DNA from 2 places in the Desulfitobacterium dehalogenans ATCC 51507 genome. Region 1 is predicted to be linked to the other one. Evidence: a T-box and tRNA genes for the amino acid it is inferred to sense, from the RefSeq annotation. Region 1 holds a T-box; the other holds one or more tRNA genes.
What was found. A T-box is a leader RNA that pairs with one kind of tRNA and senses whether it is charged. The one in region 1 lies ahead of ileS (isoleucine--tRNA ligase), so its partner is inferred to be a tRNA-Ile.

Region 1 (14,769 bases):
GGCCCTGGCCACGGAACCGGAATTGCTTATGCTTGATGAAACCTGTGCAGGCCTAAATCCGAGGGAGTCAGAAGAGGCAATAGCCATCATCAAAAAGATCCGAGATTCGGGAATGACAATAATCATTATCGAACACATCATGAAGGTGATGATGGGTATCTCTGACCGCATTTTGGCTATAAACTTCGGCAGCCAAATCACGATTGGAAAACCGCAGGAGGTAGCGAGTCATCCTGAGGTAATTAAAGCATATTTAGGTGATGATCATGCTTAAAGTAAAGAGCCTTAATGCATCCTACAAAGATCTGCAGGTTTTATGGGATGTTTCCTTTGAAGTCAGAAAAGGGGAGTTTGTGGTACTTCTTGGTGCCAATGGAGCTGGTAAAACAACCATTTTAAACACAATCTCGGGAATCGTAACAAATAAAAGCGGAGTTATAGAGTTTATGGGCACAGATATTGCCAAATTGCCTGGCTACAAAGTTGCTGCTCAAGGAATTATTCATGTCCCTGAAGGACGGCGTCTTTTTCCGGAAATGACCGTAAAAGAGAATTTGGAAATGGGATCGCTATTTCCTGAGGCTAAAGCCAAACGTAAAGAGACTATAAAAAAGGTCTTTGACTTATTTCCAATTTTACAGGAAAAGCAAAACCAGGAAGCGGGGAATCTCAGCGGTGGCCAGCAACAGATGCTTGCTATAGGCAGAGGATTAATGGCTTTGCCGAATTTACTTATCCTGGATGAACCCTCCCTTGGGCTTTCGCCGGTGTTGGTAAGCCAGATTTTCGATATAGTAAAAGAAATCAATCAACAGGGTGTCACTGTTCTGCTGGTCGAGCAGAATGTGGCCAAGACTTTAAGCATGTGCGACCGGGCCTATGTTTTGGAGAACGGCAGGGTAATCATGGAAGGTCAGGGTCAGGAACTATTGAACAATGAACATATCAAAGAAGCATATTTAGGAATATAACAAGTCATTTGTTTAAGGTAAGGTCGTGTTGGACTAATCTGAGGATTGTATTATGGTATGGCTTTGGGGGTGGAACATTGAGTTGCCTGGCAATTCAATGTTCCACCCCTTTTAGCAATTTTGGCGTCTGTCGATTATCCTCAAGCCCTATGTCGCTATTGCAGCACCATCGGATGATGGAAATTATTAACCTGCTGAAGTTTGCTTAACCGCGATTATGCGTCACCAGTCGCAATAGTTTTCCTAAATATTCCCACCTATTACGACAGCTTTTATTCACCATCTTCGGTATAATTTGGGAGAGATGGTTGAAAGGGCTGCAATGAGTCATGGAGAGGTATTTGGATCTTGATCTTTTAGTGAATGGGAGTATGGATGCCTTGCTCTTAATCCTCGCTGCCCGACTATCGAATCTTCCCTTTCGAGGCAAGAGAATTGCGGCGGGAGTAATCGCTGGAGAAATTCCGGTCATTCTATCTGCCTATGTTCCAGCCTCGTTGCTTTTTGATTTGAGCAAATATTTTATTCCTTGGCTGATGGTTTGGCTGGCCTATCCCTATCGGGGATTTAGGCTATATTTCAAGACTCTCCTGATATTTTGGGTCTTATCAGCCGGACTGGGTGGGCTTGTCTACGCCTTATGGGGCTGGATCAGCTTCGACGGCAGGATAGGGGGTTCTTTGCGGATTGGGCTGAAGAATCTTTGGATTTTGCCCTTGGTTGCAGGATTATGGTGGTTTACTCAAAAAGCGTGGCATCAAATTCTAGGTTCAGCGGCCCGGCAACAATCCTTTATCTATGACCTTGAGATTGATATGGGTAAAGGGAATTCCTTCAGGGTGAAAGCCTTGCTGGATACGGGGAATCAATTGCGGGATCCTTTGACCGGGTACCCAGTAATTTTAGTCGAAGAGGAAGCAGCGGTCGCCGGGATGCCGGAAGAGCTGCTCCCGGTTTTGCAAGGAGCCTGGCGGGATCTGGACGATCCCTGGCCTTGGCTTTGGCAGTCCGATTCTTTGTGGATTAAACAATGTGCCTTTATCCCTTACCAGGGAGTAGGGCATAGAAGCTGGCTTCTGGGTATCCGGCCCCAAAGGGTGGTTTGTACATCCTTGCCGGAACCGAAAGAAATGAAAGCAACCTTAGCTTTCGTGCAGCAGGTTCTTAGTCCGGATAGAGCCTATCAGGCCTTGCTGCACTCAGAGCATGTTCGAGGAGCGGAGGAAAGCTGATGAGAAGGATAGTAGAACGTTTCAAATTATGGGTATTGAAAATTAAATCAATGATTATAGCCAAGTTTACCGATTGGCGGGAAATCTATTATGTAGGGAGCAGTGAAGCCCTGCCTCCCCCCCTGAGCACGGATGAAGAGGGGGAATTATTAGAACGCCTTGAACGGGGGGATGTGAGTGTCCGAGATATCCTCATCGAAAGAAACCTGCGTTTGGTGGTGTATATTGCCCGCAAATTCGAGAATACGGGGGTAGGTATAGAGGATCTGGTCTCCATTGGAACCATTGGGCTGATCAAAGCGGTCAACACCTTTGATCCTCAGAAAAAAATTAAGCTGGCTACCTATGCTTCACGCTGCATCGAAAATGAAATCCTTATGCATTTGCGCCGCAATAACAAGACGAGAACCGAGGTATCCTTTGATGAGCCTTTAAATATTGATTGGGACGGCAATGAGCTCTTACTTTCTGATGTATTGGGGACGGAAAACGATATTATTTCCCGTCCGCTGGAAGAGAAGGTGGACCGTCAGCTTTTGCATTTGGCTATGGCCAGACTGACGGATCGGGAAAAACTGATTATGGAATTGCGCTTTGGTTTGGACAATGGTGAGGAAAAAACCCAGAAGGAAGTTGCCGATCGGCTGGGGATATCCCAATCCTATATTTCTCGGCTGGAAAAACGGATTATTCGTCGCTTGAGGAAAGAATTTATCCGTTTGGAATAAGTTTCAACTCCATCGGGCATACTCTTCCAAGAATAAAGGAAACTTGCTTCAGTGGAGTTTTAGACTCTATCTGAGCTTAGTTGACTTATCCTCACAGAGGAGAAATCGGCTTGGAGGGTGCTCAAATGGCTTTAAACAAAGTAGAAATCTGTGGAGTGAACACCTCAAAATTGCCTGTTCTTAGTAGCGCAAAAATGAAGGAATTGTTTGTTGCCTATCAAAGCGGGGAAAAAGAAGCTCGGGAGAAGTTGATTTATGGTAATTTAAGATTGGTTCTCAGTGTGATTCAGAGATTCACCAATCGCGGAGAGTATGTGGATGATCTCTTTCAGGTAGGTTGTATCGGTTTGATGAAGGCTATTGATAATTTTGATCTAAGCCAGAATGTCAAGTTCTCGACCTACGCTGTCCCGATGATTATCGGAGAGATTCGCAGGTATTTAAGGGACAATAACCCGATTCGGGTCAGCCGCTCCCTTAGGGATATCGCTTATAAGGCGCTCCAAGTCCGGGATCAGCTGGTTAATGAGTGTTCCCGGGAACCAACGGTGTCGGAAATTGCGGCTAAACTCACTCTTCCCCGGGAAGAAGTGATTTTTGCTCTGGATGCTATTCAGGAACCCATCTCTCTGTTCGAGCCCATCTATCATGATGGGGGAGATCCCATTTTCGTGATGGACCAGATCGGGGATGAGAAGCACTCCGATAACAGTTGGCTGGAGGGAATTGCCGTACGGGAAGCCCTGCGGCGTCTGAGTGAACGGGAGAAACTTATTTTGTCTCTGCGCTTTTTCCATGGCAAGACTCAGATGGAAGTAGCCGATGAGATCGGGATATCTCAAGCCCAGGTTTCCCGTTTGGAGAAGGCGGCTCTGGGGCATATGCGCAAGTATGTCTGAAGGGGCGCCGGCACCAGCAGGGGGTGAAACGTACCTGCATTGAGGCAAACGGAGTCCTGAAAAAGACTCGAAAATAGTGGCCTAATGACCTGACCTGAGCAATATATGTTAATTTTAAGGAAGAATAGCAGCCATAGTATAAACCCTCTTTCCATGGAATATATATGGAGAGAGGGGAGGTATAGTGGATGCGGATCTCTGAGCTGCGCTTACTGGATATAGTTAATATTAAAGACGGTCGCCGGTTAGGTCCTATTAAAGACCTGGATCTGGACCTTGAACGCGGTTCCATTAAAGGGATCGTAGTGCAGGGCGCCTCCCGGAGCTGGGGTTTCTTTGGGGGACGGACGGAGGATATCCTTGTTCCCTGGGAGCGGGTTAAAAAAATCGGGGTGGATGTCATTTTAGTGGATGCGACGGATTTGCCGGAGTTCAATTCCCTGGTGGACGACCGTCGGTAATGGCAATAGACATCTGTAGAGATAGAGAAAGCCTTCTGAAGGGCAATGCAGCCTTCAGAAGGCTTAAATCGTATAAAGATAGGACTTTTGGGGAGTACATCCCCCCGGAACTTTATGGTATAGTTAAAATTGAGAATCGTATGGGGGTAATTCGATGACTTGGAGTTGGCGTCAGGGAAAAGGCCTAACCTATCTTACCATTCCCTGCTGGGAAGCGGAGGGGATTCAGATTGGGTTTTCTACACGCTGGGGAGGGGTAAGCTTATCACCCTATGCCAGCCTGAACCTGGGGCTCCATGTTGGGGATGCTCCCGATAAAGTACAGATCAATCGTGATTTATGGTTTAAGGAATGGGATGTTCATCCATCCCAGGTTGCTGTTGGGGAACAAGTCCATGGAACCAGGATTCACCAGGTTAAAGAAGAGGACGGGGGACGAGGAAGCGAGTCCCTGGATAGCGCGATTGTCGGGGTCGATGGATTGTACACGATGTGCCATACCGGCCTGATGGCCTTTTTTGCGGACTGCGTTCCTGTGTTCTTTTACCATCCCCGCCTTCAATCTGTAGGAATTGCTCATGCCGGATGGAAAGGAACTTCGAGGAAGATCGTTGGTCAGATCCTGGAGGAATTTCAACGCCTGGGAGGGGAACCCGATGAGACTTGGGCAGCTATCGGACCAAGTATTGGGCCCTGCTGTTATGAAGTGGATGAACGGGTTATTGACGAGTTTGCCAAAAACTTTACCCAGATGCCTTTTATAAGACCAGGCAGAAGTGGACATGCACTACTGGACATAAAGGCTGCCAATGAGATGGTATTGAGGGAAGCGGGGATACCCCGGGAAAGGCTATGGATAGCCCGGGAGTGTACAGCATGTCATACGGACTCTTTCTTTTCTCATCGCCTTGAGGGTCCACATACAGGACGGATGGCAGGTTGGATTCGCCGGTTACCGAAAAGGGAGGAATAATTGTGGCCGTAATTTTGGTGGTTGATGATGAAGAACCAATTCAAGAACTACTTAAATTTAACCTTGAAAAAGAAGGCTACCAGGTATTGATCGCTTCGGACGGTTCTGAAGCATTACATATCCTTGAGGAGAAACAACCGGAGCTTTTAGTCCTTGATATTATGCTTCCTGGCATAAGCGGTCTTGAGGTATTGAATCAAATCCGCAAGATGCCCAGATTTGCCGATCTGCCGGTCATTATGCTGACAGCAAAAGGGGAAGAGATAGATAAAGTATTGGGGCTGGAGATCGGAGCCGATGATTATATTACGAAACCCTTTAGCCCGCGGGAGCTCGTGGCAAGAATCCGGGCAAGGCTGCGGCGGATAAAGCCTTCCGAAGAGAACAACGATATCGTTCGGCAGGATCTGCATATTGATTTGGACCGTTTTCGAGTATCCGTTCGAGGACAGCACATAGAATTAACTCCGAAAGAATTTGAATTACTGCGTGTCCTGGCGGCCTATCCTGGGAAAGTCTACACCCGGGATGAGCTTCTTGAACGAATTTGGGGATATGAATATGCTGGAGATACGCGAACAGTGGATGTCCATGTGCGGCATCTCAGACTAAAAATCGAAAAAGACCCTTCTAATCCTGAATATATCGAAACATTGCGCGGTATTGGGTATCGTTTGAAAGGATAGAACATGAAGATTAAGTGGCTTGTGTTAGGTCTTTATCTGTTGGTTAATTCCCTTTCAATACTGCTTTTCTGGCTGGGTGCTCAAGTACAAACAGGGATTCGTATGGATATCGATGTTTTGGCGATAGTTTTGGCGATTCTTCTCCCCGGGGGAATAATTTTCTTCTTTGCTTCCCAATTTGAAAGGCGAATCCGAAAAATTAATGATGCGATTGCAGGGATTCTTCAAGAGGAGTTTCGGCCGGCCCATCATCCAGAGGATTCCGATGAATTAGGAACCCTATCGAGAGCGATTACTAACTTGGGTCAGCAAGTCAATCTCAGCATGTTGAACAATCGACAAGAAGCTCAGAAGATCCAGGCCATTCTTGCCGGTATGCAGGAAGGAGTTATTTCCCTGGACCATGTGGGACGTATTGTATTGCTCAATCGTGCGGCCGAAAGGCTTTTCGGCAGAGAGCAGGAGGCTGTCCGGGATAAACACTTTAGTGAATTATACGGGTTTGAGGAGCTGGAAGACCTTGTGACTCAAGCTTTGGAAAAGGGTATCTCCGGCCAAATCGAGCTGGTTACCGATTCCAAGCTTATTATTCGGGCACAGGTCAGTCCTATAACCGGAGAGAAGGTCCGCTCTCAGGGGGCAGTGATTGTGTGCTATGACATTACGGAAATTCGCCGCCTGGAGCTGCTTCGGACGGAGTTTGTCGGTAATGTATCCCATGAGCTGAGAACCCCTTTAACCTCGATTAAGGGCTTTGTAGAAACTCTGCTGGATGGGGCGTCGGACGTGCCTCACTTGCGGGAGCGTTTTTTAAATATCATCCATAAGGAGACGTTGCGCTTACAGCGATTGGTGGATGAGTTGCTCACTCTTTCCCGAATCGAAAATCAACGACAGGACTCGGGTCAGGGCATGAGCAAAGTCCAAGAGGCTTATGAGAAGATACGTCCGGTGATTGAGCCTTATGCTGAGGCCAAAAAAATCGAGCTGGAAATTAAAATCCCCAGAGATCTGCCGGAAGTTGGTATAGGAATAGATTTATTAAGCCAGGTACTTCTCAACCTTATGGAAAATGCTGTAAAATATACAGTGAAAGGAAAAGTGTGGTTACATGCTTTTCATGATGACGGAAAGATTTTATTAGAATTCGGCGATACAGGATGTGGGATTCCAGAAGGGGACCTGCCCCGGATCTTTGAACGCTTTTACCGAGTGGATAAGGCCCGCTCCCGGGAACAAGGGGGAACAGGGCTGGGCTTAAGTATCGTCAAGCATATCGTCGAAGGAGTCAAAGGAAAAATTACGGTGGCCTCTGAACTGGGGTCAGGCTCGGTATTTATCTGCGAATTACCAACGGGAAATGGAGAGAAAAAGAATGAAGAGGAGTCCAAGGAGGGGAATTTATAAGGTTATTCGAGTGTTTGGCGTAGGAGTTTTTCTTCTTCTTCTCCTAGGTTCTCTAGGATGGGTTTACCGTTCCAGCTTCCTAACGGGATCACTTAAGGTTGATATAGCAAGGCAGGGGAGTATTGAACATCTCCAGACCGTTTCAGCAGTTTTTGCTAATGAAGAGGTCTTGCTTAAAGCGCCTGGTGCAGGAACACCGGAGTTTTTGGTTAAGGAAGGGGAAAGAGTACGCAAGGGAGACCTTATCGCCAGAATTCAGTCCGGAGGGCTGGCATTGGGACAGGAGACCTCTCCTTCCGCTCATCCCATCTATGCACCCAGTGGTGGGATTGTATTTTCCGTGATTGATGGCTTGGAAACTTATTTGACACCGGAAAATCTGTTGGCTATGGATGTGGGTAAAATTCTTCAACCAACCCAGGATTTATCCACAGCTCAGGAAGACCAGGAGGTACAACCCCCTCAGAACAGCGGCAACGTTGCAGCAGGGAGAGTCATCGGTAAGATCGTCAATAATCTCAAGCCTACAGTGGCGGTGATTAAGGTTGATCCAGATGAGTATGAGGTGGGGAAGAGCATTAAGTTGATCATCAATGATCAGAGCTACAATGCTAAGATTTTGCGGCTCTTGGATGAACCCCATGGTTTGGTTGTCCAATTTAACCAATATATCAATGGGACCAGCCGACAGAGGCTTCAGGATATTTCCCTTGTACAAAGGCCCCCAGTCAGCGGAGTGCTTATTCCTAAGAGCAGTTTATGGATTAAAGGGGAAGAGCAAGGGGTCTATATCGTTAAGGAAGGGGCAATTCAGTACCGTAAGGTAAAAATCCTGGACCAAAACGACCAGGTCATTTGTGTTGAGAACTTGCCCCATGGAATTCCCGTCATCACCAATCCCCGGATGGGGATAGACGGGTTAATCATGAATCTAAAAAATGTTTCTCAATCCTGACCTATATTATAAAATAGGCAGGAAACAAGCCTTCTTTGTAGAATTGAAACAAGATGGACGGTGTAAAAATGGATATATTTGGAAATCTATCTGCTGTACAGCAGAGGATTCATCAGGCTGCCGTGAAAAGCGGCCGGGATCCATCCGCAATAAAACTACTGGCAGTAAGTAAAACGATGAGCGTCGGGACAGTTGAAAAGGCGTATGAAGCAGGACAGCGGTTTTTCGCCGAGAACAGAGTTCAAGAGTGGCAGGATAAGGTAATACAACTTCCGAAGGATTGTGAATGGCATTTAATCGGACGTTTGCAAACCAATAAGGTAAAGTATCTTGACGAGAGGGTCACCCTTATTCACTCCCTGGACAGGCTTAGCCTGTTAGAAACTCTGGAAAGTCAAGGAGCTCAGCGGAATATTGTCTGGCCCACACTTGTCCAGGTTAATATTGCCCGGGACTCCCAAAAGGCAGGATTGCTGGAAGAGGAAGTGGAGGATTTCCTGACGGAGGCAGCAGGCTATAAGCATATTCGGGTGTATGGATTGATGACCATCGGGGCATTAAATGCTTCACCTGAGGACACTCAAGGCTTTTTCCGGCAACTTCGTCTGCTCAAGGAGCGGCTGGAGAAGAAGACCCTGCCTCATGTGAACCTCAAAGAACTATCCATGGGGATGAGTCAGGATTTTGAGTGGGCCATTCAAGAAGGGTCCACTATAATCCGGGTAGGAAGACAAATCTTTGGAGAACGAATAGATACCACCAATGAGTATATTAAAGGAGGTCGATGAACAATGGCTAAGTTATTTGACAAAGTTATTGGTATTATGGGTTTCGCGGATGAAGACTATGAGGACGATTATTTCGAAGAAGAAGAGGAGAAGGAAGAGATTCGCGAAGAGACCAGAGGGAGCGGCAGCCGCAAAGGAGCCCAGGTGGTCAGTATTCATACTCAAAAACAAATCAAAGTGGTGGTCATAGAACCCCAGGCTTTTGAAGACTCTCAAAACATCGCCGATCAATTAAAGAACCGCCGTCCAGTTATCGTCAACCTGGAAAATGCCGAGCGCAATTTGGCCAAGCGGATTGTGGATTTTGTCAGCGGTGCTACTTATGCTTTAGGTGGTAATATGCAAAAAGTCGGCAATGGCATCTTTCTCTTTGTGCCCAACAATGTGGATATCTCCGGAGAGATGAAAGATGATTTTAAAGAGAAGGGCTTCTTCTGGTCTCTCACAAAATAAGGAGTGATTATTATACTTTTCGTTTATCAAGTCACGGATACGGTTCTGATGATCCTTATGTACGCTATTATTCTGCGTGCTTTGTTATCCTGGATTCCCAATTTGCCCTATAATGCTTTTGTGCGTATGCTCTACGATATTACGGAGCCGCTGTTAAAGCCCTTTCGGCGTTTTCAGTTCGGGGGGGGAGGCTTCTCCATCGATATTTCGCCGATTCTTGCCTATTTTGCGATCATGATTATTCGCTCCGCTCTGCTGCCGGGATTATTCAGACTTTTAATGATGAGGTAGGGGTGGTCATCCTATGGGATATGGTATTGATCGCAGTGTCCTGAGTTTTTGGACAGAAAAGGAGAAAAAGCTGGAAGGGGCTCATTTGCTGGATTTGTGCAATGAGGCTCTGAAAAAGGCAAAGCCGGTATGGACTCCTTTTCTCGGACAGGCTTTGGGCAATTGGCTGGAGGGGATTCTGCGGCGGGAAGGTCTTGCTTTTCGACCGGAGGGTGGCTTTCCCGATTCAGAAAGAGTGCGGTTTCTCATCGGAGAGGATGCTGATGTCCTGGATAACATCCCCAGTGAGATCCGGACTTTGCGGGCGACCCCGGTTGATCCCCGGGGCAAGCTTGAACATCGGCAGGTTTTAGGTTCATTAATAGGTTTGGGCCTGAAACGGGAAGTTGTCGGGGATATACGTTTCACTGAACACAGTTGCCTTGTTGCCGTTGCCCAAGATATTTCCGATTTTCTTCTTAGCCAATGGGATAAGGCGGGAAGGGAACGGATTCGTGTGGAGGCCGTGGAGGGAGATGTAGAGGTTTCGGTGGAACAGGGGAAAGAGCGGCGTATTACAGCCGCATCTTCTCGTATTGATGCGGTGGCTTCCAGCGGTTTTAATGTTTCCCGCACTGTGCTTCAGGAGCTTATTCAACAGGGGAAAGTTAAACGGAATGATCTGCTGGTTTCCAAAGCTGATATGGAAGTGAAGCCTGGGGATATTCTATCCTGCCGCGGTTATGGCCGTATGCGTTTAATCGAGTTTCAAGAGACCCGCAAGGGGAGAATTGCATGGAACATCATACTTTATACACCTCATAAGCACTAAGAGGAGGATAATTATGGCATTAACTCCCATCGATATTCAAAATAAAGAGTTCCGCAAAGGGGTTCGCGGCTATAACACCGAGGAAGTGAATAAGTTCTTAGAAAGCGTCAGTAAAGAATTCGAGGGAGTCTATGCTGAGAATTTTGAGCTGAGAGACAAAGTTCAGCGTCTGGAAGCGGAGTTAAAGCAGTATAGGCAGTTGGAGTCCACTTTGCAGCAAACCATGGTGTTGGCTCAACAGACTGCCGATGATGTGAAGCAAGCGGCACGGCATGAGGCTGAGCTCCTCGTGAAGGAAGCTGAACAAGAGAAAGCTAAGCGCATGAACGAGGCTCAGAAGAAGCTTGATCAAGTGAACGAGGAGATTGAAGGGCTACAAAAGCGCCGGGAAATGATACGCACCCAATTGAAATCCTTTTTGCTCGCCCAACTTGACTTAGCGGAAGCTTTTGAAAAAGATCGTGTTTCTTGAATGCTTGCGAAACAATGAGTGATTGTGCTAGAATTAAATCTAGACATTTTTTGCACTTAAAAAGTATAAGTGCAACTAAGGCTTTTGCCTGCGCCTATGCAGGCTTGGCACAAGCCAAGTTTTCTTTAAAGGGGAAGAAGATTTCGCATGAAGTGCATTTTGTATTCGGAGCTTGGCTCCGACTTTCTTGTGCAGGGATTAGGATTACATGAAGAGGAGCAAGGTTCTTTCACAGGGAAGTTAGGTCGCCACGAAATAGAGATAACCTCTTCGCCGGACTCTTTGAAGAATCAAGAGGAAGTACAGGTCATCTATATTGGTAAAGCGGAACCTGGTCCTTATCGAGACGGAGACATCCTCATGGCTGGGAGCGATGACTTATTGGACCGTGCCTTTCATGCTTTGGATGAAATGGAGCAGCGTGGTGTGGTCGTCGGTTTATCCTCTGAGGCAGACTCCTATCAACTAAACTTAAACAGGGATGATCTCAATCAAACAACCCTGGCTTGGAAAGAGAAGAAAGTTCCCGTTCTTTGCCTGTTTATGAGAGAGCCAGTTGATTTGGAAGGTCAGGCCAAACTTGTAACCATCATTCGTAAGGTGTTAAATGATTAAGCACCCATCCTTTTTGGGCATTATATTCTATAAGTATCATTCATAAACTCTAAACAATTTTCATATAGAACAGCGTTGATAAGGACTGTCCTTGCTGGAACCTCTAAAGCGAGCAGGAAATGGTGAAAGCCTGTGAGGAAAATCAAGGAGTATCCCCTTAGAGTGAAGTGCTGAAATAAGAGTAAGCTTTCCGCCTAGTCCCCGTTAAAGGACCTCCGAGTGGCCATGGAATATGGCAACAAGGGTGGTACCGCGAGTGATATCCCGTCCCTTTTTTGGGTGCGGGATTTTTTATATCCACCGGATTCCCATGGCTTATGGATGCGGTGGGGTGGCGCCGGCAGAGGATGAAAGGTAAAGCTGCTGGGGTGAACGTACACCTCTAAGGCCGCGTATAGCAAGGAACAAAGACTAAGATTGGGAGGAATTTTAATTATGGATTACCGGAATACACTGAATTTGCCTGAGACAGACTTCCCCATGCGGGGAAACCTGCCTCAGCGGGAACCGGAAATTTTGCAGAAATGGGAAGAGGAAGATATCTATGCAACGGTGCAAAAAGCCCGGGCAGGACGGCCGAAGTTTGTTCTTCACGATGGCCCTCCTTACGCCAATGGTGATATTCACCTTGGCCATGCTTTGAATAAAGTGATTAAAGATATTATTGTCAAATACAAAACCATGGCGGGTTTCGATGCCCCCTATGTTCCAGGTTGGGATACTCATGGTCTGCCTATCGAGCAGCAGGTGATTAAGAAATTAGGTGTTAATCGCCATTCTGTTTCTGTCGTGGAATTTCGCCGGATGTGTAAAGAGTATGCCAAAAAATACATCGGTATTCAGAGGGAGCAGTTCAAACGGCTAGGTGTCCGGGGAGATTGGAAAAATCCATATATAACTCTGGAAAAAGAGTATGAAGCTGCACAAATCGGAGTCTTTGGCAAAATGGCGCGCAAGAAGTACATCTATAAAGGATTAAAACCGGTGTATTGGTGCCCCTCTTGTGAGACGGCTCTGGCAGAAGCGGAGATCGAATACGCTGAGAAGACTTCCGATGCCATCTATGTCAAGTTCCCTGTTAAGGAAGGGAAAGGGGTTCTTACGGATGAAAACACTTTTGTCATCATCTGGACCACTACTCCTTGGACTTTGCCCGCTAACCTGGCCATCACCTTGCATGGGGAGTTCAGTTATGCTCAGGTTCAAGTGGAGAAGGAGCATTGGATCGTCGCGGAAGGGATGCTGGAGAGCTTGCGTTCCCTTTGGCAGCTTGAGCTCCCTGTGGAAAAGCGTTTCGTAGGCAAAGAGCTGGAAGGTGTTATCTGTAAGCATCCTTTCATTGAGCGGGATTCTGTACTCATTCTGGGTGAACATGTTACCCTGGAAGCAGGAACAGGCTGCGTTCACACCGCTCCCGGACATGGGGAAGATGACTTTAATGTCGGTAAAGAATATGGGCTTCCCGTACTTTGCCCTGTGGATCATCAAGGGAAGTTCACCGCTGAAGGCGGGGCCTATGCGGGCATGAAGGTGGACAAAGCGAACCCGGTTATTATCGAAGATCTAAGAAGTCTCAATGCCTTGGTTCATGAGGATAAAATAAAGCATAGCTATGCCCATTGCTGGCGTTGTAATAACCCCATTATCTATCGGGCCACAGAACAATGGTTTGCTTCCATCGACGGATTCCGCAAAGCGGCCCTCGAGGAAATCGACAAGGTTCAGTGGATTCCTTCCTGGGGCAAGGACCGTATCTATAACATGGTAGCTGACCGGGGAGACTGGTGTATCTCCCGGCAACGGACCTGGGGTGTTCCCATTCCCATTTTCTACTGTGAAGATTGCGGGAAAGAGATCATTACCGATGAGACCATTGCTAAGGTTCAGGATATCTTCCGTGAGGAAGGGTCCGACGCCTGGTTTGCCCGTCCCGCTGCAGAGCTTTTGCCTGAAGGATTCACCTGTCCCTGCGGAGGTAAAACCTTCCGCAAAGAGACAGATATCATGGATGTTTGGTTCGACTCCGGAACCAGCCATACCAGCGTCTTGATGGAACGGAAGGAGCTCACCTGGCCCGCCGACCTGTATATGGAAGGCTCGGACCAACACCGGGGCTGGTTTAATTCTTCCTTGTCCACAGCGGTAGCCGCTTATGGAAAAGCTCCTTATAAGGCAGTTCTAACCCATGGCTTCCTGGTGGACGAAAAAGGACGCAAAATGTCCAAGTCCCTGGGCAATGGAGTGGACCCACTGCAGGTAACTAAGGAGATGGGGGCGGATATCTTAAGACTCTGGGTGTGCGCCGCCGATTATAAGAACGATGTAGCGGTATCACCACGGATTATGAAACAGATGTCCGAAGCCTACCGCAAGATTCGCAACACCTTAAGATTTTTGCTGAGCAACCTTAATGATTTCGATCCGACCAAGGACCGGGTGGATTATAAGGATTTGCCGGAGATTGACCGCTGGGCCTTGCTGCAGCTGGGTAAAGTTACCGAGCGGGTGCTGCAGGGGTATGAAAAATACGAATTCCACTGGGTTTACCATACGGTGCATAACTTCTGTGCCGTAGAACTAAGTGCCATTTATCTGGATATCGTTAAAGACCGTCTTTATGTGGAAGGAAAGAATTCTACCCTGCGCCGTGCTTCCCAGACCGTACTCTATGACGTTCTGAATGCTCTGGTGCGCTTGATTGCACCGGTGCTGACCTATACGGCGGATGAGATCTGGTCTTATGTTCCAGGGGTGCCCGCCGGTTCCCCTATTCAAACTGAGGAAATGCCAAAGGTTGATCCTCAGTGGATGGATGAAGCGCTGGAGCAAAAATGGGAAACCCTGTTGGCGGTTCGCTCAGAAGTAACGAAGGCCTTGGAAAAAGCCCGTCAGGATAAATTGATCAACCATCCTTTGACAGCTCAAGTAGATCTGTATCCCAATGCTAAACTGGAAGGATTCTTAAGAGATATTCCCAATCTGTCGGAAATCTTCATCGTATCAGCAGTTCAAATCCATAGCGGAGGA
Region 2 (14,769 bases), 150 kb from region 1:
TTAAATGGATTGATTTCCAACCTACTTAGCTTTTGGCAAAACTCTTCTGTGGTTGACGAATTTGTTCCATTTCAGCATCAATATCCATCAGAGATGTAAGCAACTTTGCTTTATTCTCGGGACCTTGAGAGAGTTGTTTCAAAATGCGGTCCCGTTCTAGACGTAAAAATTCTGTACGGCTCATAATGTAGTCCCCCTTATATTTCCATTCCATATACTTAATGCAGTGAAAACAATGAATTGTTATTAAAGGAAATTTTCAGTAATTACACTTTAGCATGCTTTCGTATTTAAATCCGTGATTCCAATCACTCTATTAAAAATACCCAGACAATACTGCTTTTCTTTTTATAACATTTGGAATAATTTCAACTTCCTTACGACATTATTCTACAACAAAAGACTTTGTGTGTCAATAATTTATATTCAGAATAATCCCTCTTTTCTTGCTAATAGAATGCTTCGCATTTTGCTATTTATTTCTTTTTAGTTATTAGCAATTACAGAAGATTTTAGAGTTAAAAAAAGCACTTCTATTTAACAATAGAAATGCCTTTACAAAATCTAAGTATTCAGCGTTCTCCATGGATTTTTCATTTTTTCACTGATGATCACTTCAACCTCTGCCAAAGCTTTTTCCCCTTTTAAATACTCTGCCAAGGCCTTCACCATAGGGATTTCGCCCCAGAAGTGCCCCATATCCATGATGGACAGTCCTGCTTCAAGAGCATCTAACGCTTCATGATGACTCACATCTCCGGTGATCAAGAGGTCGACCCCTTTGAATAGTGCTTTGGAGATAAAGCTCCCTCCGCTCCCATTGACAATGGCTATTTTGCGAAGAGTCTGCTCAGGACTTCCAGAAATGCGTACGGTAGGTTCCTCTGCCAAGGAGATAGGAGCAAGTTTTTTTAAACTCGCAGAGAGTTTAAGAGAAAAACTACCCAGACTCTCGGGCTCTTTTAAATAACCCATAATACCATAGCCCCGGCTTGCTCCCGTGTTATAGAGAGGGATTAAATCATAAGCGGGCTCCTCGTAAGGGTGTGCTTTTTTCAAAGCTTTCACCACGCGGTCTATGCGGTGCTCAGGGATAATGCTCTCCAGCCTTATCTCCTCTACTCGCGTCAGTTCGCCAATCTCACCGATGATGGGCTGAGCCTCTCCTAGAGGCCGGAACATTCCCGTTCCTTCTCCGGCAAAGAAGCACTCGGCATACTCAGAAGCATGGGGGCCGTCTGTGATCCCTTCCCCAACCCCTGCTTTCACGAGAGCCTGGCGAACCTCCTCGGCATGGTCTTTAGGAATGAAGGCAACCAATTTAACAAGCTTTTCTGTATGTGATATTTTAAAATGCTCCATCTTTTCCAGTTCTAAAGCCCTTCCCAGACTCCAGCTGGAAGACAAGGAAGATTGGTCCAAATTAGTATGGGCTGCATAGTAGGCGATTCCCGATTGAATCATTTGGATAGGTAATCTTGCTCCTTGATTGTCAGAGCGGAGATTTTTCAGGGCTCTAAACAGGATGGGATGATGGGCTATGATCAGTTGTACATCCTTTTCCCGGGCTTCCTGCAGGACTTCCGGAGTAGCATCCAGGGTTACCAGAATTCGCTCTACAGGGGCAGCAAAATCCCCCACCAACAGCCCTACATTGTCCCATTCCTCGGCCCAAGCCTTGGGGGCAATCTTTTCAATGGTTTGAGCAATTAAACCAACGGAAACAGGCATTTTTCCAACTCCTCCAATACTTTGATGGACATGACGTACTCCTGAATGCGCTTTTGCACCTTCTCCTGGTTGGACTTTTGCATTTCATGGTTAGTTCTCCGCAGTGTTTGTATCTGCTCCAGTATCAGCACTCTAAGTTCTTCACTGGGAGAATCTAAAGCAAGGGGACCAAATTCCCAGATCCACTTTGTAAGAAGGCTTTCACTCCACTGGGAATCACCTAACGCCCCCCAAACCAGATCCTGCCACTTTTGTACTTTGCGCTGCAGCTCCTCCAAGGCATATCCTTCCCGACGCGAGAAATGCATCACCCCATAGATTCGGCCTTCTTCAGCTACATACTCTTCCTGCTTCATCTGCCAGCCTGCTTGCAGCAAGGTCAGGCGCACTTTCCCCTCAGCTCCTTGAGGCTGGAGAATGAGGTCATTAACCTGAGACAAAACTTCCGGCCGGGCGGCAAAAATCTCCAGCATCGTATTCCCGCCCATTCCGGCTAAAGTGAGAGTATCCACTTCCCCTACCTGAATGGGCTTTAATCCATCCCCATACCGGACATCAATGACCGATTGCAACCCTCGGCTTTCGATAGCTGAGCAAGCGGAGCGATAAGGTCCCTCATGAACATCCACTGCCACAGCCTTTATAATCTTTTTATTCTCCCATAGGAAAATCGGTAAATAAGCATGATCGGTCCCGATATCCCCCAGCCGGGAACCTTCAGGAACAAATGCCGCCACACGTTGAAGGCGTGGTCCCAAATTTACGGAAACAGCCATAGGTTAACTCCTTTCAACAAAAATAGCGAGATGCTTAATACATCTCGCTACATTCGTTCTTAAGTGGTGACCCGTACGGGATTCGAACCCGTGTTACCGCCGTGAAAGGGCGGTGTCTTAGGCCGCTTGACCAACGGGCCATTGTTATAGTGGTGGGCCCACCAGGATTCGAACCTGGGACCAACCGGTTATGAGCCGGCCGCTCTACCGCTGAGCTATAGGCCCAATAAAAAAATGGCTCCCCGAGCAGGACTCGAACCTGCAACCTACCGGTTAACAGCCGGTTGCTCCACCATTGAGCTATCGAGGAATGCCCTTTGCAGAGTTTATTATACGAGATTCGTATTAGCTAGTCAAGCTTATATTTGATGTTTTTTTGTTCTAAATAGTGAGAAGCCTTTGACCTATCCCCTTGGTTCTTATTCAAGGTAATCCTTAAGCTTCTTGCTGCGGCTGGGATGACGAAGTTTCCGCAGGGCTTTGGCCTCAATCTGACGAATCCGTTCCCGAGTTACGCCGAATTCCTGGCCTACTTCCTCCAAAGTCCGGGTACGACCGTCATCAAGACCAAAACGCAAACGCAGAACCTTCTCTTCCCGGGGAGTCAGAGTCTCTAATACTTCCTCCAGCTGTTCTTTTAACAGGATAAAGGAAGCCGCCTCCGAGGGCGCCGGGGCATCCTCATCAGGAATGAAGTCCCCTAAATGGGAATCTTCTTCTTCTCCAATGGGCGTCTCTAAGGATACCGGCTCTTGGGCAATCTTCATAATTTCCCGGACCCGTTCTACTGAAATATCCATTTGAACAGCAATTTCCTCGGGGGTTGGTTCACGTCCTAATTCCTGCAGGAGCTGGCGTGATACCCGAATCAGCTTATTGATGGTTTCCACCATATGCACAGGAATTCGAATAGTTCTTGCCTGATCGGCAATAGCTCGAGTAATAGCCTGGCGAATCCACCATGTGGCATAGGTTGAGAACTTAAAGCCTTTTACATAATCAAATTTTTCCACAGCCTTAATCAGTCCCAGGTTACCTTCCTGAATCAAATCCAGGAAAAGCATCCCCCGGCCTACATAACGTTTGGCGATGCTGACAACAAGACGCAAATTGGCTTCTGCCAAACGGCGTTTAGCACTTTCGTCCCCTTGTTCCATGCGTTTGGCCAGTTCAATCTCCTCTTCTGCCGTAAGAAGGGGAACTCGACCAATCTCTTTAAGGTACATACGGACAGGATCATCAATCCCTACCCCTTCGGGAATGGAAAGATCCACATCCACATCCACCTCTTCCTCAGCATCAGGGTCATCCACATCGTCGGGGATTTCATCAGTGGCCTTTTCCAATGCTTCCACTTCACCCGCTTCAGGGATGATATCAATCCCCATCCGGCCGATCTGTTCATACACTTCGTCAATCTGTTCGGCTGTGAGCTCAATTCCTTGGAGGGTATCCATGATCTCCCGGTAGGTTAAAGAACCTTTTTTCTGGCCTTTTTGTATCAGCTCTTTCACCGCATCGACCTTTAGTTGGTCATCATTCATAGATTCCCCTCCCTTCTTGGTTTCATTTTTCTGTGTGCTCATGACCTTACTTTTCGCCACTTCTCAACCGCTCTCCTATCTCTTTTAACAGGGCTAAAGCACCTGTCAAATCGCCGGATTTTTCTAATTCAACCATTCGAGCCTGAAGCTCTTCCACAGTTTCTTCTTCATTTATCGAACGAATCTGTTTAATACAATCATGGAAAAGTCGTTCTGGATTGGATAGCTCCATATCTTCCAGCATGAGTTGGGCTACCTTGCTTTGCAAAGCGTCGGATTCCATACTGGGCATAGCTCCTTTTCCAATACAGCGTGCTTTTTCAATATAATCAAATATCTGCTGATGATAAGCTACCTTCCAAAATCCCTCTTCGAATTGTTCCTTGAATTCTGAGACAGGAATCAATTGTTCAAGCAAAAGACGTAACAGAACTTGCTCAGCTCGAATCACTCCATCAGGTACTGATGCTCCAGTTTGAGTCGGATTTGCACACCTATTGATATTATCCCTTTTTTTTACAGAAATATCCTGTTTGTTAGGAAATAATTCCTCTTCAGAGGCCCTTTTCGAAGGTTTTCGGTCAAATCCTGCAATTTCCGCTTGAACCCTATCTAAAGTTAAACCCAACTCCAGACTCAGAAACCGCTCATACCCTTCCCGCTCCACAGGACTTTGCACTTTTATAATATCCGAGGCTAATTCACGGACCAATTCTGCTTTCTCCGGAGCCGATAGAGTTGGTTTCGTCTTGACATGGATCTGATATTTAAACTGAATATAGGGCTCTGCCTGAGCTAACGCTTTATTAAATTCTTCCACTCCGAAGGTTTTTAGGTATTCATCCGGGTCCTTAGCTCCGGACAGACTTAAGATATCTACCCGAAAACCCATATCCCGCAATAGTTCACCCGCTCGAAGTGTTGCTTGAGTTCCAGCCTGATCCGAATCATAAACGATCACTACCCGCCCAGTGTAGCGATGGATCAATTTTGCCTGCTCCCGGGTTAAGGCTGTTCCCAAAGAGGCTACTGCGTTTTTGAAGCCTGCTTTTTGTAAGGCGATAACATCCATGTAACCTTCTGCCAGAAGAGCGAATCCGTGTTCCCGGATCCCCTGGTGAGCTCGGTGCATTCCATATAAATGATGTCCCTTGTTAAAAAAAGCAGTCTCTGGTGAATTCAGATATTTTGGTGTAGAATTATCTAAAACTCGCCCTCCAAAGCCAATGGTCTTTTGACGCGAGTCAAGTATTGCAAAGATTACCCTTTTCCGGAAACGGTCATAGAAGCCGCGGGATTTCCCTTCCGAATGGTCTCGTTCCAAGGCAAGTCCGGCTTGAGCCAACTCCTGGGGGTTTACTCCCCGGGCACTGAGTGCCTCAATCAGTCCGTCCCATCGTTCGGGAGCATACCCTAAACGAAATTGCTTTATGGTCTCTTCATCTATCCCTCGCTGCTTAAAGTACAGCCTTCCAGGCTCTCCTTCAGGTTTATGCAATAGGACTTCATGAAAATAACCCGTTGCCCAATCGTGAATCTCTTCCCAACGACGTCGACGGGTTTGTTGTTCTTTCTCACGGGGTGAAAGCTCTTTCTCCGGGAGAACAATACCGTGTTTTTGAGCTAAATGCTCCACCGTTTCGACAAAATTCCAGTTTTCTTTTTTCATTAAAAAAGAAAATACATTACCACCCGTATGGCAACCGAAGCAATAAAAAATCTGTTTATCCGGGGTTACCGTAAAACTCGGGGTCTTTTCCGAATGAAACGGACAGAGGCCTAGGTAATTCTTCCCTTTCCGTTGAAGTCGTACATATTCGGAAATTGTATCCACGATATCGGAACGCAATCTGACTTCTTCAACGATTTCCTCAGGAATTCTATAGTCCACTGATTGTAATTCGCCACCCCTATGCCATATTTTTGACAGATTGTCAAGATAATAATACATTTATTGTTTCGCCAAAAAACTCAAGAATCCTCTTTTTCACTTTCGTAAAGCATAACTTCGTTGCATACTTTCCTCCTGAATAAGTGCAACTAGGCAGCTGTCTGCGCCAGAGGCTTGCCACCAGCCAAGTTTTCTATAAAATCTTTCTTTAAAATCAGACTTTTTTGGTGTACAATATATATTCTAGATATATTTAGGGTCTATAAATATTATTCTACCTTCCTTAACTATTTCCTCCTTCATTTCGACTTTTTCTTTCCTTCTTACCGCCAGCCGCGGCTGATCGCTTTTCCTCCTCTTCTTTTCGTGCTAAAATGAATTAATGGCTAATTTTTATACATAGATGAGTCAAGTCACAACATTATGCTAAACTAAAAAATGACTCAGAAAGGTGGACGATCCTATGTGTAACGCTAAATTCCGCTCTTTGATTATCGCATTTTCCATATTCTTTTTAACCTTTGGCTTAGTAGGCTGTGGATCCGATGACACCACGAAAAATACGCCTCCATCTCCCCCTCCTGCCAATGTAACAGATCCCCAAAACCCTGACCCAGTTGAACCGGCTCCTACGGAGACTGTGGAGGTTACGATGTATTTCCCTACATCGGATGCGACAGGGCTGGTCCCAACTGACCGGACGGTAAACGTTGCAAAAAAATCGAGCGAGGAAGTCATTGCTGAGATGTTCAAAGAGTTCGCGAATCCCCCTTCGGGTTTGGTGGCTCCCCTCCCCAAGGAAACAAAACTTCTGGATGTTAAGATTAAAGACGGTGTCGCCACCATTAATCTGTCCAATTCCTTCAGAGAAAACTTTGAGGGGGGCGCCACAGGAGAACAGATGGTCCTTTACAGCATCGTCAACTCCTTAACCACCCTTAAGGATGTGGACTCTGTAGAATTCCTTTTGGAAGGGGAACTGAAGGCTGCTATTCTCGGCGGTTTGGATACTTCAACCCCTGTAACGGCCAATGAGAGTTTAATCCTAAAATAAAAGGTTCTTACTATTATCCATCAACAAAGACATATTAAAGAATGTTTAAGGGAGTGTCGCATAAACTACTTTTTTAAAGTAGTTGGCGATACTCTTTTTTATAAAAAAAGGTCCGTCTTACGGCGACAGACCCTTGATTATTTTTGCATAAATTCTTAATGTCTGGGAACTAGGAAGTTTTGAAAGAGATCAATGGCATAATTATCGGTTAGCCCGGAGATATAGTCCACCACGGCTTTGACCGCATCTCCATCAGCCCAAACAAGGTATTCCTGAGGGAGAAACTGTAAGTTTTTCATATAATAATGGAATAAAGCCTGGACAACGTATTCACCTTTACGCCGCTCTTCACGGAGGGCCTCGCTGTTATAGACTCGTTCAAACATAAACAGTCGAAACTCCTGCATAGCCTCTGTAACAGGGCGAGATTGTTGGATAGAGGTTTGATTCTGTGAACTTTCGATCATGTCCACCACCATAGTGGTGATCATGCGGCTGGGATTATCCCCCAAAGTAGACACCACCTTCTCGGGGAGCTCTCCTTTGTGAATGAGCTCTGCCCGCAAGGCATCATCATAATCGTGACAAAGATAGGCAATACGATCCCCTGTCTTGACGATCTGCCCCTCGAGGGTATAGGGGATTCCTTTTCCTGTATGATGAAGCACCCCATCCAGAACTTCCTGGGTCAGATTCAGCCCTTTTCCCTCCCCAGAGAGAACTGTGAGGATGCGAACGGATTGCTCATTATGCTCAAAACCTCCGATAAGTTTGACGATGGCCTCCTCTCCCACATGGCCAAAGGGAGTATGCCCCACATCATGCCCGAGGGAAATGGCTTCGATGAGGTCTTCATTTAAGCGCAAACCTCTGCCAATGGTGCGGGAAATCTGTGAGACTTCCAGGCTGTGGGTCATCCGCGTCCGGTAATGATCCCCCGCAGGTGCAATATAAACTTGCGTCTTATGCTTAAGCCGGCGAAAAGGCTTACTGTGCAAAATACGATCCCGATCCCTTTGGAACTTGGTCCGAATGTCACACTCCGCTTCTTCCCGCGATCGTTTAGCCTCACTGCTTTTAGCAGCATGAGGTGAAAGTCGCTCCCATTCTTCTCTTTCTGTACGGATCCGAATATTTTCCACCATACTCACTCCTCCTTTGAGGCTGGGTCAATCTCTTATATTATAGCATGAGGTCTGGACATAAATATAACCTATAAAAAATCCGTGTAATTTATTACGCAAGGAAACATCTATCTTTTAAAATAATCCGATGTTTTGCAACAAAGCTCCAATAATCAGTATCCATAAGACGCCAATTCCGGCAGCCAGGATCTTATCCGATGAAATCAACAGAGACGTTTGCTGCGCTTCTTCTTTTAGGCAGCCGGCACACTGTCCTGGGCACCCCTCTTCCCTTTTATCTGATTTGGGGGGGATAGATTTCCGTCCTAAAATAGCGCTGGCCTTTCGTTTGCACAGGGCTGTGAAATCCAAAAATGCGCCTACAGGACAAAAGCAACGACACCAAAAGCGGAGGATAAAAATGGAGAAGAGCAAGATGATCCCCATAATAATCCACTGAGAAGTGTTGCCGTCAGCATCAAAGAACACTGAAAACGGTTCATAGCTGGCTATCCCCGGGTTGTTTAACAATAAAGCCAATAATGCAGCCAGCCAGAGAAAGAACCAGCGGCTTTTTCGGGCTATCGTAACGAGCCTGGGATGCGGATGATAGTTGGCTAAGTTCAAGGCCCTATAGATTCCTTCTTGAACAGCTCCGAAGGGGCAGAGCCAGGAACAGTAAAAATTTCTGCCCCAAAACAACGTAATCAGGAACACCCCGATGACCATCACATACCAGATGGGACGTTCCGAAAAAGTCGGCATCTTGAGAGCGATAATACTCATATAATTGCCGATGGTCAAGGAAACGTTCTCCATGAACCCTAAAACAAAGACCGCTGCTACCAATATCCAGAGTCTAAGCTTCTTCATATTGCGGGAGGAAGCGAGAATGGCAAGAGCCAGCATAAGAACGACGAGACCATCCTGCCATTGAAAATGGAAGGTTTTTAACGGGGGAACCTTTAATCCCAGGTGATTTTCTCCCACTTGGTACATCCCTTTTTCAACGGCCAGCATCATCCCTTTAGCAGTTCGTGTGGCTCCACTGACAATATCGATATCTTCATGGGCTTCTAAGGGTTCGGAGACCGTTTTCCCCAGAAAATTTTCCGGATAACCGGCTACCAGGACCTTCTTTAGATAAAGAGGAGTTTCGGAATCATCCAATAGTACTGCATTGGCAATCTTTCCTTCCTCACTCACTATGGTTAGCATAGTGATCGGCCCGCCATAACCGGAAGCGCTGGAAATCACCCCATAACTTAAAAATGTCCCCTCCTGGTTATATAAGGCATAGCTCTTATAGGCGCCCTCCACCTCTTTAAACTGGCTTGCCGACGGTTCTCCTTGCTGCAAAAGACCCAAGAGATCCTGCTTATTGGTACTCTGTTGATAAATAAATGTCATGAGCAAGAGAAGGCAGGCGAAAACAATGACGCCTGTCTTCCCTTTTGCTTTATTGAATTGAGTATTAAACATTGTTTTACACTAACTTTCCGAATAGTTTTTTGCGAACATCTGAGAGTATATCCTCTTCAGAAGGCTCTTCCTTACACCAGTAACACAGATCATCCTGACTAGTGATGGTTTCCGCTTCACAAATCCTACATTTTCCGACCGGAGCTTTAAATATGGACTGCTCCTTGTAAGGTTGAGCATTGGGTTGTCGATCCCGGAGAATAGAGCGCGTGGGACAAGACAGCATGCATATGCGGCAATCTAAGCAGTGCCCACTGGTAAAGTCATGAATACATTCCTTCACTTCCACTCGAATCTTCAAGGCTTGCGTAGGACAATACCGGGCACACATCCCACAGTTAACACATTCCATACTCATTTGGATAGATGGCCAATAGGCTGGGCTTCCCCCCTCTTGAAAGTGACTAGAGTAACTATCTTCCAGACGCTTCTGCCAATCAGGCAGGACATTGATTCTGGCCCTTTTCGCCCTTTCATCACTGCCGGGGGGTGCTTTTTTCTCTTTGGCCATGAGCTCGCTCCCAGGTTTCCGGCCCATCAAGGTTAGAAAAAGATCACGGCGGGAAGTTACTTTCAAGCCTGAGGATACAGCTTGGAGTTTCTTTTTCTTCTTCGCCTTCTCTGCCGTGTAAATCAGGGAGAAGTCGGGGGTATGCCCGGAAGCTGACAACCATTCCATAGCCGTTTCTACAGCAAACTTCATGCGCTCCAGGCAATCTTTCATGGGGCAATTCTGGCATTCATCCAGGCGCAGCTCCACCCCGGTGAGTAACCCCAATTCATACCACATTCCTTTGGAAATTGCACTTAAGCAGGTGTGAACCTGCACCGCCCCTTTGTTTTTTTCCTCTTTACTAAGATAGGGGGCGGGATGATAACCGCAGAAAATCTGGGTGGATTTTGCCCCTTGCTCTTTCACGTCTGAGCTTATCGTCGTCTCATCCCATTGCGTGGAACCAAAGACCTGAGTAGGGCAATCCGAGAAGCACAGCCCGCAACCCAGGCATTGATCTTGAATGAGATAAATTTGGTGATCAGATAAAATTAATGCTTGTCCTGGACAATGGGAAACACAATGGTTGCATTCCACACCATTGTGCCGCTGATTCAAACATCGCTTTGTGTCAACTTGCACATGAGCACCGTGATTAAAAAGCATGCCTCCCACTCCTCATCACAAAATTCGGAACAACTTCTTCTTTACACCTGTATAATTTTTGTTAACCCCAGCAAAGCCAATTGAGCCACTGCGAGATAAGTTGCCTCATTTGTCTCAGTTTGTAACATCTCAAAAAATTCCTGGCCCCACTTTTTAAGATGGAGCTCTTCAAACCCTTTGATCTGCTTTTCAATTTGGGTTATTTCTTCAGCGTTTTGCTCTTGGAGGGCCTTACCCTTCCTGGCATAGAGATACATCATAAATTCCAGCTCTGTGGCCATATGATCTGCCGGTTCTGCAGACTGCTTTACCACTCTGACTCCGGCTTCCCGGTAACAGCGTTCCGCGTCAAGAGCTGCCGGACTCATAAAGAGCATGACTCCCCCATTGGCTTCTTCGGGATTATGGAGAAAAAGGGTTTCATAAATGCTAAGTGCAGGTTTCTTCGGATCATCAAACAGTCTTGTATACTCTCTCCTCATCCGGATTAAAAGGGTTGTAGCATCTTCCTCTGCAGAGATAAGGGCGTTTAAGGCCTCTCTCATCTTCGCTATATCTTCCTGACTGCAGGAAAGTTCCTCAAGAATGTTTACCGCATCTTGTCCATAGCTCCCATCCAGCATGGCCTCAGCCAGTTCATGATTGGGAAGCCGCAGGGAAATAGAGAGCATTTGATAAAAATCTGAAATTGCAAAAGCAGTCATAACATCTTGTACCTGAACGTTATTACTCATTTTTTTCTCCTTTTTCTTGACCTCTACTTAGTTTCATTTTAACAAAGCTCTAATGGATTCTTCTATATCATTTGATATACGTTTCACATTTCATTCTCTTCTGATTTAGTGTTATTCATTTTTATCTAGCTCTCAATAATTTTATAATAAGGCTCCCGATAAAGCTGTCAGGAATACTTATGGAGTTTTGTCCCGAAAAAACACTACAGAGAAGATTGGCTTATGCGAAGCAGTAGCCATAGTCGCCTTATGCCTGCTGGTTTATGCTTTCCGATTAACTAGATATTTGAAGCTCGGGATTGCTCCCGAGCTTTAGTTAAATGCATCTCCCCTATTCCTACTTCCGGGCATTTACCCCGAGGTTCAACTTGCTCAAACCCAAATTCAGAAGCAATGCTCCCAGTGCGACGATGCCCAAAGATAAACCTATTTCGATCAAACTGGGTACATAGGGACCTGTTGTTCCGCCATATACCGGTGGTCCGGCATAAGTGATGAGAGGGTTAAATAATTGGGCCTGGAGGAGATTCGACTTAATAAGGTAGATGGCAACCAGGGCGAGTACTGCACCTGCAACAATGCTCCCTGCCTTCCCTGATGTTCCTGGTTTAGACAGGAGCACGATGGCTGCGATTAGAGCCACCAACTCCACCCAGAAGCCTAAAGCTCCTTCACCAAACACCAGCCAATGGAAGGCAGCATATTCTTCTCCGCCGCCGGGGTAAAGGCCAATGAAGACTTCCCCCACCACTACGATGAGTTCGATACATAAGAGCACGGCAGCCACTTTCCCCATCTTGCCCAGTAGTTTCACCGGCATTTGGATGTAACCACTTCTTTTTAAAAGGGTGGCCAGAATCATTTGCACAGACAGGGCTGCCACTAAGGCGGCGATCAGGAAGGATAGGGGCTGTACCGGGGTATTCCAGAGAGGACGGGCAATTTGGAAACAGAAGACGAAGGAGGTCACCGTGACCAAAATTCCGGCGATAAAGGAAATTACGGCAACAGGCTTCACTGAGGCTTCATCCTTTTTCCCTTCATGGACCAGTATCAGCTGACGGGTAAAGATGATGGAAAGGACCATATAAGAGGCCAGCATGAGGAAGTCCCAGAACATGGGAGAGGTCAAGTTGCCGCTGGTAATGAACAGCCAGGCCCGTTCCGGGTTACCGATGTCCACGATGATGAACAAGGAGGCGGCTACGATACTGGAGACTGCTCCCAGATAGGAAGCAATCCGGGTATAGGGTTTGAATTCAATGAACTTAAAGAGATAAGGTACTGCTGCGAAGAGCAGGCTTCCGGCAGCAACCCCTGTGAAGATCATAAAGCCCACGATATAGAGGCCCCACATAGTGTTCACACCAAGGTTGGTCACTTGTAGACCTTGGGTCAGCTGCAGTCCCCAGCAGACTGAACCGAGGACGGCAAAGACTGCGAAGATAATGTTCCACAGATTTGACGAGGTCTGTTTGGTGTTTTTTACGGTGGTATTTGTTTGCACTGCCATACTTCACACCCCCTTAAGTTAAATAATAGACATTCGGCTTGGTGCCTTTTTCTTCGAGCAAGTGGAAATAGCTCCGGCCCTTAATCGCCTTGCTGACATCGCTTTCCGGGTCGTCGATATCCCCAAAGTAGCGGGCACGTCCAATACATAACTCCATACAGGCCGGTTTTTTCCCTTCCGCCAGTCGGTGGACGCAAAAAGTGCACTTGGAGACTGTATTATATTGATGTGGGGTTGTATTGACATCACCCACAGCAAAATCCACACGGTACTCTGGTTTTTTCCAGTTGAACTGACGCACTCCGCTATAGGGGCAAGCTACCATGCAATACCGGCAGCCGATACATTTATCATAGTCCTGGATGACGATTCCGTCTTCCTCCCGCTTATAGGTGGCTCCTACCGGACAGGCTTTAACACAAGCTGGATTATCACAGTGTTGGCAATTCACCGGCAGGTATTCCAAGGTATTGTTGGGGTAAGTGCCTGCCGCTGTATCCATGGCCTCCCCACCGACGGTAAGGATGCGGTTCCACCAGATCTCATTGGGCAGGTTGTTAGCCATTTTACATGCTACCGAGCAGGTATGACAGCCTACGCAGCGTTTCAAATCAATTGCCATGGCATAATGCATATTTCATTCCTCCTCTTAAGCTTTCTCCACTTGAACCAATACATCAAAAAAGGCACTGTTGGCACAGACACTATTCATGACTCTGGATGTCAGATCCTGATAATGTCCCTCAATGAATTCATGCTTTTCCCGACCTTTAGGCAGGCTCAACACTCCCGGTTGAATCCCCCGGTCCACAACGGCTTTGATTTTGACATAGCCCCGGTCATTATAGAGCTTGACGATGTCGCCGGTCTTAATATTCCGGGCGGCAGCATCGGAAGGATTGATTCTGACAAAAGGTTCCGGGCTTAATTCCTTTAAGATGGGGACATCCCACCATTGGGAGTGAGTCCGCCATCTTCCCTTATCCTGAATCACCGAGAAAGGATATTTTTCATGGAGAGGGTTTTCATGCCATGCTTCGTGAGGAGGCTCAAAATAGGGAAGCTGTTCTTTAGTCACATCAAAAGTCTGACCATAGTTATTATTGGGGGCCGGGCTTTCGTTGTAAATCTGCGCTCTTCCGGAAGGAGTAGCAAAAACCCCTCCTTCAGCATAAATATAGGGATCTCCAGGTAAAGCTCTGAGAATTTTCTCCTTTTTAAGATTTTCTAAAGTTATTCCTAATTTCCTTGCTCCGTCAGTATCCATCCAGAGCTTCATATAGCCCTCTTCATCCATGTCAAAGGCATCACCGCAGCCCAGCTTATCGGCCAGCAATTTGTAGATTTCATAATCAGATTTACATTCATAGAGGGGGTCGATGGCCTTCTCCTGCAAAATGGCATAAGGATGGGTGCTATAGTTAACAAAGACATCATCCACTTCAAACCAATGGGCTACCGGCAATAATATATCCGCGTACTGTGCCGTTTCGTTCATGTTCATATCGGCAACGACGATGAATTCCAGCTTTTTCATGACTTCCAGGGTGGCTTTCCGCTCAGCACCATTACCCACTTGATTGACATGGGTAAAGTATATCCCTTTGAGATCGATGGGAGTTTCACCGTACATTTTAGTCTCCAATACCTCAGTTAGCATATTCACCGGTACGGAAAGGGAAGGCTTTGCCCCGTTCGGGAACATGGTGCCCGCCATATTGATCCAGTCGGTGGCCAGGTTTTCACCCATGCCGCAGAACG

Region 2: it encodes a tRNA-Ile, which carries the amino acid that the T-box ahead of ileS (isoleucine--tRNA ligase) is inferred to sense. The anticodon was not compared.

What each region holds. Positions count from the first base shown of each region.
Region 1 is NC_018017.1:3,422,209-3,436,977, reverse strand. It holds gene DESDE_RS16655 (ABC transporter ATP-binding protein) at 1-274, shown strand, start outside; gene DESDE_RS16650 (ABC transporter ATP-binding protein) at 267-971, shown strand; gene DESDE_RS16645 (sigma-E processing peptidase SpoIIGA) at 1,301-2,203, shown strand; gene sigE (RNA polymerase sporulation sigma factor SigE) at 2,203-2,931, shown strand; gene sigG (RNA polymerase sporulation sigma factor SigG) at 3,057-3,830, shown strand; gene DESDE_RS16630 (YlmC/YmxH family sporulation protein) at 4,019-4,291, shown strand; gene pgeF (peptidoglycan editing factor PgeF) at 4,446-5,264, shown strand; gene DESDE_RS16620 (response regulator) at 5,267-5,950, shown strand; gene DESDE_RS16615 (sensor histidine kinase) at 5,954-7,357, shown strand; gene DESDE_RS16610 (HlyD family efflux transporter periplasmic adaptor subunit) at 7,326-8,312, shown strand; gene DESDE_RS16605 (YggS family pyridoxal phosphate-dependent enzyme) at 8,381-9,100, shown strand; gene DESDE_RS16600 (cell division protein SepF) at 9,104-9,553, shown strand; gene DESDE_RS16595 (YggT family protein) at 9,557-9,844, shown strand; gene DESDE_RS16590 (YlmH family RNA-binding protein) at 9,858-10,655, shown strand; gene DESDE_RS16585 (DivIVA domain-containing protein) at 10,669-11,127, shown strand; gene DESDE_RS16580 (hypothetical protein) at 11,275-11,742, shown strand; T-box leader at 11,809-12,017, shown strand; gene ileS (isoleucine--tRNA ligase) at 12,178-14,769, shown strand, end outside.
Region 2 is NC_018017.1:3,570,400-3,585,168, forward strand. It holds gene DESDE_RS22145 (hypothetical protein) at 26-184, opposite strand; gene DESDE_RS17320 (Nif3-like dinuclear metal center hexameric protein) at 565-1,731, opposite strand; gene DESDE_RS17325 (tRNA (adenine(22)-N(1))-methyltransferase) at 1,710-2,507, opposite strand; tRNA gene DESDE_RS17330 (tRNA-Glu) at 2,572-2,647, opposite strand; tRNA gene DESDE_RS17335 (tRNA-Ile) at 2,658-2,732, opposite strand; tRNA gene DESDE_RS17340 (tRNA-Asn) at 2,743-2,817, opposite strand; gene rpoD (RNA polymerase sigma factor RpoD) at 2,927-4,111, opposite strand; gene dnaG (DNA primase) at 4,098-6,002, opposite strand; gene DESDE_RS17355 (GerMN domain-containing protein) at 6,406-6,996, shown strand; gene DESDE_RS17360 (deoxyguanosinetriphosphate triphosphohydrolase) at 7,152-8,141, opposite strand; gene DESDE_RS17365 (4Fe-4S binding protein) at 8,256-9,602, opposite strand; gene DESDE_RS17370 (NADH-quinone oxidoreductase subunit I) at 9,607-10,761, opposite strand; gene DESDE_RS17375 (TorD/DmsD family molecular chaperone) at 10,803-11,495, opposite strand; gene nrfD (NrfD/PsrC family molybdoenzyme membrane anchor subunit) at 11,833-13,008, opposite strand; gene DESDE_RS17385 (4Fe-4S dicluster domain-containing protein) at 13,022-13,642, opposite strand; gene DESDE_RS17390 (molybdopterin-dependent oxidoreductase) at 13,658-14,769, opposite strand, start outside.